3 regions of the Bacillus sp. LQ16 genome follow, and region 2 is predicted to be linked to each of the others. Evidence: predicted binding sites of a transcription regulator. Region 2 holds the regulator's gene; each other region holds the start of a gene.
The links. Region 2 encodes Rex, which represses fermentation and respiration genes when NADH is low (regulators of the CRP and FNR family bind a similar motif). Its sites were predicted from a motif close to TTGTGAAATATTTCACAA; they were not measured.
Positions count from the first base shown of each region.

Region 1: the regulator Rex is predicted to act here: its motif matches at 1,866-1,883, upstream of AC3EMB_RS24735 (L-lactate dehydrogenase).
Region 3: the regulator Rex is predicted to act here: its motif matches at 2,092-2,109, upstream of pflB (formate C-acetyltransferase).

Region 1 covers NZ_CM173491.1:4,856,049-4,859,246, forward strand. Annotated here, with positions in the region: gene AC3EMB_RS24730 (PTS sugar transporter subunit IIC) at 1-801, opposite strand, end outside; gene AC3EMB_RS24735 (L-lactate dehydrogenase) at 824-1,774, opposite strand; gene AC3EMB_RS24740 (spore coat protein) at 2,017-2,268, opposite strand; gene AC3EMB_RS24745 (hypothetical protein) at 2,282-2,467, opposite strand; gene AC3EMB_RS24750 (CPBP family intramembrane glutamic endopeptidase) at 2,611-3,198, opposite strand, start outside.
Region 2 covers NZ_CM173491.1:253,263-256,460, reverse strand. Annotated here, with positions in the region: gene AC3EMB_RS01500 (CPBP family intramembrane glutamic endopeptidase) at 342-1,091, shown strand; gene AC3EMB_RS01495 (YdiK family protein) at 1,088-1,279, shown strand; gene AC3EMB_RS01490 (redox-sensing transcriptional repressor Rex) at 1,309-1,938, opposite strand; gene AC3EMB_RS01485 (ABC-F family ATP-binding cassette domain-containing protein) at 2,125-3,198, shown strand, end outside.
Region 3 covers NZ_CM173491.1:525,059-528,256, reverse strand. Annotated here, with positions in the region: gene pflB (formate C-acetyltransferase) at 1-1,981, opposite strand, end outside; gene AC3EMB_RS02645 (hypothetical protein) at 2,134-2,355, opposite strand; gene AC3EMB_RS02640 (glycosyltransferase family 2 protein) at 2,324-3,198, opposite strand, start outside.

The DNA of each region.
Region 1 (3,198 bases), 780 kb from region 2:
AATTAATGCGGATACCGGACCGACTATAGCACTGGCGACGACAGTTGGGACGAGAATCATTGGATTTTTAGTGATATTTGGCAACTGTACTTTCGGAGTACAAAGAGCTTGAGCTAATATGCCACCTAAATTGTTTTCTTTTGCTGAGATGACAGAGAATCCGATAAACTGAGCAACGCATCCGGCAAGAGCTGCACCACCTGCAACACCGTCTAAGCTAAGTGCGATCGCTAACGCAGCTGATGAAGCTGGAGAGATAAGTAATAGTCCCCAAACTACTGCAATGACGATAGAAGCGATAAACGGGCTACCAGCTGAGCTATCTTTAATGAACGCTCCAACTGCATTTAAAACAGGAGTAATATTATGAGATAACCAAATACCAACTAAACCAGAACCTAATATGGCCGCAAATGGAACGAGCATCATATCTAAAGCAGTTTTTCCGCTTAAACGTTTACCAATATATACAGCTAAAGTTGCTGTTAATAATGCACCGATTGGCTCACCTGTTTTAATAATTAGACCAGCTTCAGTAATTGAAATGGATCCGGCACCAATCGCTCCGGCTACCATCGCCGAGAAGATTACAAGACCGTTTGCACCGAGCATAAAAGCAATGCCGGCACCAATCGCTGGTGCCATTAGTGATTTTGCAACAACTCCGATTGTAATAAGTAATGGTATATCAACAATTCTTCCTATATTTTCGATTAGTAAACCAATTCCGAGGGATACGAAAATACCTTGTGCGATACCAGCAGATGCTTTAAATACACGAGACATTATATATTCCTTCATTTGTTTCACCTTCTCCTATAAGTTAGTAACCAATTGTTTTCATATAATCACGTAAAATATCGTTTGATTTTGCGAATCGAGATTCTTCATCCTCTGTTAAATTGAGTTCTACAACTTCTCTTATACCGTCTCTAGTAATAATAGCGGGTACTCCTGTACAAATATCATATTCACCGTACTCACCATCTAAAATGGCTGATACAGCAATGACACGGTGATCATCATTAAAGATTGAGCTTGCAATATATGCTAGAGAATTTCCGATTCCGTAATAAGTAGTTCCTTTACGTTTATAAATTTCCCAGCCGGCTTTTGCAGTCTTCTCAACGATTTCATCTAAATCTATTTCACCAAATCGTTCTTTTTGTTCTTCTAAAATTTGCAGAATTGGCTTTCCACCAACAGTTACATGAGACCAAGCAACCATTTGAGAATCACCATGTTCTCCTAATGAATACCCATGAATACTACGAGGGTCTACATGTAGCATTTCAGATAAAATTGTTCTTAAGCGAGAAGAATCTAGTGATGTACCAGTACCGATTACGCGATTTCTAGGTAATCCAGATAATTTCCACACTTGATATGTAATAATATCAACTGGGTTCGATGCAAGTAAGAAAATACCATCAAATCCACTTGCCATTACACCACCAACAACACTTTCCATAATCTTCGCACTCGCTCCTAAAGTATCTAAGCGACTTTGTCCAGGTTTTGGTGCTGGCCCTGCTGTAATAATAACAATGTCCATATCTTTGCAGTCTTCATAGCTTCCTGCATATACTTTTGTTCTTGTATTTGTAAAGTTAATGCAATGTGATAAATCCATTGCTTCCCCAACTGCACGTTCATGATTTATATCAATTAATAATAGCTCTTCGCAAATACCTTGATTCACAATAGAATACGCACAACTTGATCCAACTAATCCAGTACCGATAATTGCAATTTTTCTTGTATGTCTTTTCATAGCAATCTCTCCTAAGTGATCATATAATCTATTTCTTTTGTTCTTTACACTCCTAATTATAGAGGTTCTCACGATAGAAACCATGGATACTTTGTGAAATATTGAGCAAAGTTTTTGTCCTTTTTGTGAATTGTTATATTCCATTTTCGTCATATTTGTTACAACTGGAAAAATATTTATTATGTATTTATTGACATATACAAAAAGAAAACGAACGAATAGATTCGCTCGTTTTCTTTTCCCTATTGTTCCGCACTTAATTGACTTTTTAATTGCTGTACAATCATCGGATTAGCAGGTGCTGCCGGTTTGTAATAACTCTTTTGCTTTGCGTACTCATACATATTACGTTGGCGCGCCTCGTCTTGATTACGAATTTGAATTAACGTTTGATGTAACTGTTCATTATCAGACTGAGCAATATAATTTGCATAGCTTGTTAAACTTGCATTTAATCCTGCTAAATAATCATTTACCATATCTTTTTCATTCATCTTTCTCTTCCTCCTATCCTAGGAAAGTCATTAATTGCTGTTTCGTATTTCGTGCATCTTGCGCATCTTTTTGTAGCATTTGTTTCAGTTGTGGATCTGTACACGTCTGTGCATACTGCTCCAACTTGTTAATAATCGTTGCATGTCCACCAATTAAATGACGTAAGTTTTCTACTTCAAGCTCTGTTAAGTTTTGCATATAACATACCCGCCTTTCTTTGTTCATTCATCATTAGTATTTGGTTCTTTTTGGATTGTATTCATCAACTTTTCCCACATATAAACAAAATAAAAGATGAATAGCTAGGCCATTCATCTTTTATGCTAAATATTCATTCAATTTTATAAAGAAACAATCATACTTATACTCACAAGTAGGTTCCATACAATATGTAAAATGATGCTAGGTAAAATAGATTGTGTTTTCTTATATAACATAGCAAATACAATCCCCATAATCATTGCCGTAACCGGAAAACCACCATGAAGAATCCCAAAGATAAAGGAAGAAATAATAATACCAACTAGAAAACTATATTTCTTTTCAAAAAATCGATACAAAATACCTCTATATAAAATTTCTTCTTTAATTGGTGTAATTATAGCAACACTTAACACATATATAATACTTTGTAGACTATTTTGAAGTCCTAAGCTCCCTAATTGATCTCTTTGCTGCTCTGCACTTTCAAAGCTAAACAACTCTAACATTACATACTGAGTTAATGCAATGATGATAAAACCTATTAATAAATACAAGTAGGTTTTCCCATTTTTTAAAATAGATACATCCCATATGTTCTTAATAAAATGAAGCACTGGTTTATACGCAAATAAAACAATAGTAACAACAGCTGCATCAAATAGAAGTAAATAATATCCCTCTAAATTAGCACGTAATACCTCTTCTCCAAAAATTCCAAGGGCTAA
Region 2 (3,198 bases):
AGTCACCCGAGTGCTAACACACTTATAATAATAAATAATCTCAATTTCTTTTGCAAGTAAAAAAATCATAATTTTTTCGCAAATTACTATATAAACTTTCTATATAGAATACTGCCTTTACTATATGAATCGTTGTTTCCCCTACTCGTATGTTACAATATGAAAGACACCCTAAGTTGTTTTCGCTAAACGTACAACTTTTTCCTGTCTCCTACTTTAATTTCAAATACGGATTTACAAAAAAATCATAATTCGAATGAAAGTTTATATCGTAGATAACATATTTACATGTTATCCTACCTCATCTCATACACTAGAGTTAGAAAGGATGGTTAAACTATTTGAAGAAACAATACTGGTGGATTATCGTTACATACATTTTAATGCAGTTATCTGGAATTGTTGGATTACCACTTCTCCTAAAAACAGGACTCTATGATAATAGAGGATTTACCATGGAGGAAAAAGGACAAATCATAACGGGACACTGGGCGATTATTAGCTTCTTTGTTGCATTATGTATCGTTCTTTGGTTACTTAGAACAGACATTCGTGACAGGCATTTAGATGCAATGCGCTCTTCTGTTCCAGCTACTATTGGATGGATTTTCATCGGCTTCTTCTTGGCTTTCTTTTCACAAATAGTTGCCGGTATGATCGAGATGCAGCTGCTAGGAATTAAACAAGGTTCAGAAAATACAATGAAACTGATGGAAATTGCAAGAACGACACCTTGGTTCCTTATTGTCGTATCTATAATCGGACCTATCTTGGAAGAAATCGTATTTAGAAAAATTTTATTTGGTACACTTTATAAGAAGTTTAACTTCTTTATTGCAGCTATCATTAGTTCGCTTGTATTTGCAGCAATCCATTTTGATTTTACTCACTTATTGGTATACACTGCTATGGGGCTCGTATTCGCCTTCTTATATGTGAAGACGAAGCGTATTATCGTTCCGATTGCAGCTCATGTTGCGATGAATACATTAGTCGCTATTGGGCAAATTTTTATGAGCAATGAGCAAATTCAAGAAATGATTAAAGAAGCTGAAAAAATGCAAGGCTTTATCGGAGGATTTTTTGTATGAGAAACTCACCATTGTTCATGGCTGCACTATACTTCCTTCTTGGATGTATCTTTACACGCTTCGCCATTACGAACGTGACAGATACAATCTGGAATGTGTGGACAATACTATTTGCAGTTATGGCAACAATTGATTTTAATTTGGCGCTTCGCCTTATATTAGTTAAATTCACAAAGAAGAAACAATAATAAAACGCAGAGGTCGCTTCCTCTGCGTTTTATTGTGGATAGTTTTTCAAAAAGTAAACTAATGTTTGTAACTCTACAGCTAAATCAATATGATGAATTCTAATATTCTCTGATACGTTTAATCGTGCTGGTGTGAAATTCAAAATACCATGCACGCTCGTTTCAGCTAATCTATCTGCTACAGCTTGTGCTACTGTAGCCGGTACTGTTAATATTGCCACTTGTATATCATTTGATAATCTCTCTTCTAATTCATCTAAATGGTATACAGGAATGCCCCCGATTTCTGTTCCAACTTTCTCTTCACTAACATCAAATGCCATTTCAATTTTTGTATTATTGTTTTTCGTGAAATTATAATGTAAGAAAGCGGTCCCTAAATTACCTACTCCAATAAGTGCTACACGCGTTATATCATCTTGATCAAGTGTTTCGCGGAAAAATGATAATAAATAATTTACGTTATATCCGTATCCCTTTTTCCCTAACGCTCCAAAATACGAAAAATCTCTTCGTATTGTTGCGGAATCTACTTTTACCGCTTCACTCAATTCGGCCGATGAAACACGCTGCTTACCAGAAAGAGATAAGTTTTGGATAAATCGATAGTATAGAGGCAATCTTTTAGCAGTGGCTTGTGGAATCTTTTGCTGATCCATATGACCTCTCCTCTCTTCCTATCTTTATTCATATACTTTAATCAAATACAGAAGTTTAGCACTCATTAAATTCCTTGTATAATAAAGAGAAGAAGTATTCTCTCTTATTTTAAACTATACACTATTTTTAGTATGATTGAGAAATATAAACATGGCAAAGTTAAGAAATTATTTGAGGTGAAAACATTGATTTTATTACAAGTAAATGGACTTTCGAAATTATACGGTGCAGAAACAATTCTTGCAAACATAAAATTGGAAGTACAAACAAAAGATCGTATCGCATTAGTTGGAAGGAATGGAGCTGGAAAATCTACATTATTAAAAATTATCGCTGGTGAATTATCACATGATGGTGGCGAAATTATAAAACCGAAAGATGTCTCAATCGGGTATTTAGCTCAAAATACCGGCTTAGAAACGTCTTTAACAATTTGGGATGAAATGCTAACCGTCTTTACCCACTTACAGCAAATGGAGACAAAACTTCGAAGGCTTGAGCAAGAAATGGGAAAAGAAGAAAACTTTTCAAACGAAGCTATATATGAAAGATTGTTAGCTGATTATGACCAATTGCAACTCAATTATAAAGATCAAGGTGGATATCAATATGAAGCGGACATTCGCTCCATTTTAAGCGGCCTTGGCTTCCCAGTTGAAACGCACCAGACGACGATTTCTACTTTAAGCGGTGGGCAAAAAACAAGATTAGCTCTTGGGAAATTATTATTAACAAAACCAGACTTACTTATTTTGGACGAGCCTACAAACCATTTAGACATCGAAACATTAACATGGCTTGAGCAATATTTACAAGGTTATCCTGGCGCAATATTAATCGTTTCACATGACCGTTATTTCTTAGACAAACTCGTTACACAAGTATATGAAATTTCGAATAAAGAAAGCAGACGATTTGTTGGTAACTACAGTAAATATTTAGACTTAAAATCAGCATTATATGAGCAAGAAATGAAACGTTACGAAAAACAACAAGATGAAATCGCAAAACTTGAGGACTTCGTTCAAAAGAATATAGCTCGCGCCTCTACAACGAAACGTGCTCAAAGTCGCCGTAAACAACTAGACAGAATGGAATTATTAACGAGACCATTAGGTGATTCTAAGTCAGCATCATTCCACTTCGATATTGAAAAGCAAAGTGGAAATGATGTTTTACAAGTAAAGGATGCAACCATTGGCTATGATGAGGACCCTATAATTGAAAACGTAACTATGCGCTTAACTCGCGGAGATAGT
Region 3 (3,198 bases), 270 kb from region 2:
TATTAGAAATACCATCTTGTGCATCTTCATATGGTAATTTAGCTACAGATAATAATGAAGCTAATGCACCTTTTGTATCACGTCCATGCATTGGATTTGCACCTGGTGCAAATGGTTCTCCAGTACGGCGTCCATCTGGAGTGTTACCAGTTTTCTTACCGTATACAACGTTAGATGTAATAGTTAAAATTGACATTGTATGAACGGAATTACGATATGTTTTATGTTTACGCAGTTTATTCATAAATGTTTTCACGAGATTTACAGCGATCTCATCTACACGATCATCATTGTTACCGTATTTTGGGAAGTCTCCTTCAATCTCGAAGTCAACTGCAATACCATTTTCATCACGGATTGGTTTTACTTGTGCGTATTTAATTGCACTTAATGAGTCTGCTACTACAGATAGACCCGCGATACCTGTTGCCATTGTACGAAGAACATTTGTATCATGAAGTGCCATTTCAATACGTTCATAGCTATATTTATCATGCATGTAATGGATAACATTTAATGTGTTTAAATATAGACCCGCTAACCATTCCATTGTCATATCAAACTTATGCATAACTTCTTCGTAATTTAGTACTTCAGAAGTAATTGGTGCGTACTCAGGACCAACTTGTGCTTTTGATTTTTCATCTTTACCACCGTTAATCGCATATAATAATGCTTTCGCTAAGTTTGCACGAGCTCCGAAGAACTGCATTTGCTTACCGATTCTCATTGCAGATACACAACAAGCAATTCCGTAATCATCGCCGTAATCAGCACGCATAATGTCATCATTTTCATATTGAATTGCTGATGTTTTGATGGACATTTTCGCACAGTAGTTTTTAAAGTTCTCTGGTAATTGTTTAGACCAAAGAACTGTTAAATTCGGTTCTGGAGCTGGTCCTAAATTATCTAATGTATGCAAGAAACGGAATGAGTTCTTTGTTACTAATGGACGACCATCTAATGCCATACCACCGATAGATTCAGTTACCCAAGTTGGGTCACCAGAGAATAATTCATTATAATCAGGTGTTCTTGCGAATTTCACAAGACGTAATTTCATAATGAAGTGATCTACAATTTCTTGTACTTCTTCTTCTGTTAAAGTACCATTTGCTAAATCTCTTTCAATGTAAATATCTAAGAATGTAGAAGTACGTCCAAGACTCATTGCAGCTCCGTTTTGCTCTTTAATCGCTGCAAGATATGCGAAGTATAACCACTGGAATGCTTCTTGTGCATTTGTTGCTGGTTTAGAAATATCGAAACCATGAGAAGCAGCCATTTGTTTTAGTTCTTGAAGTGCACGCATTTGCTCAGATAACTCTTCGCGTAAACGCATTGTATCTTCGCTCATTACACCACCAGTTAAATTCAAATCAGCTTTTTTCGCTTCAATTAAATGATCAATACCATATAATGCTACGCGTCGATAGTCACCGATAATGCGTCCACGACCGTATGCATCTGGAAGACCAGTAATAACACCTGATTTACGTGCATTTCTCATTTCTGGTGTATAAGCATCAAATACACCTTGGTTATGAGTCTTTCTCCAATCTCTAAAAATACGACTAAGTTCTTTGTCCATTTCGTATCCATAAGATTCACAAGCTTGTTCTGCCATACGAATACCACCATATGGTTGTAAAGAACGTTTAAATGGTTTATCAGTTTGGAAACCAACTACTTTTTCAATATCTTTATTTAAGTATCCTGGGTCATGTGATGTAATAGAAGAAACAATTTTTGTATCCATATCAAGAACGCCACCGTTTTCACGTTCTTTTGTTGTTAAATCCATTACTTGATCCCAAAGTTGTTTCGTTGCTTCAGTTGCTTCTGCTAAGAAAGATTCGTCTCCTTCGAAAACGTTTACATTATTTAAAATGAAATCGCGAACATCAATCTCTGCTTTCCATTTTTCACCTTTAAAGTTTTCCCATGCGTTTTTAACATTTTCTAATACTTGAGTCATCCTAATCTCCTCCATTTTTGATTAGTACAGGACTAAGATTTTTTATATAACAGCTTACACACTTAGAATACTACTTTTTTACGAAAGTGAACGAAATAGTTGTGACATGTTTGTGAAATATTGAGCAAACTACTATATATATAGTGTTAACTTCATTTAAAAGTCTTTAAAATTAACCCTTTCCTTAATTGTATTTTTTTGGTATCCTTATATACGAGTCCTATTTTGTAATATAAGAACAATACCCATTGTAGAGCTGTAATACTCTTATCTCCTAATCTGTTATAGTTTTTATAACAGAACAAAAAAGTGTACACATGTTGTACACTTTTTTTGTTACTTCTATAAAACATCTCTTTTTCTATTGCCATCATAGAATCCGCCACGATTGTCTGTTGATGCAATTATTTGCTCTAGTCCTTCTATATGATCACCTATAATTCGAAGTACAGCTGGAGGATGACCTATTTTTGCAAAATGTTCACTGGGACGAATACGGTTCATCTTATCAACCTCAACACGACATACACATGCAATTTCAAATCCAGAAAGAAGAGCCTTCACCTGTGCTACACAAGGTGACAATAAAGATTTATATCCAATTGCTTTCAAACACTTGTGGCTAAATGCATTAGGTACCGCAATAAGTGAGCCTACCCCTAAATCCTTTCTATCACAAGCTAAATTTAGTGCATACTTAAATGCAGTTACAAGATGAAGTGGTACTCTTAAATCTAAATAATGATTTAAATCATTTAATGCGACGTCCTTTCCATCTGCAATAGCTTTTGCAAAAGGATATAGTTCACTAGCTGGAATAACAAAATCACCATCTATAAATAACACAATTTCTCCTTTTGCAAAATAAGTTCCAAGTGAACGCCCTACATCGTTTCCAAGGGCTTCTTTATATACAATGGTTGTTGCGCCTTTGTCTTTTGCAATCGTTGCTGTTTTATCTGACGAACCATTTACGACAACGATGATTTCAAAAGGTTCAATTTTACGAAGCTCTTCTATAACCTTTCCAATTGTTTTCTCTTCATTTTGTACAGGAATAACAACCGATAGTTGCTTTTCTCTATACAAATTGGATGTAACGCCCCATCCTTGATAAAAATCTTCGAAATTTAAAGTATGATAGACGCTATCCCTTTTCCTATTTCCATCATAATATCCCCCGCGTATATCACTGCTTACTATTCGTTCTGCAACTG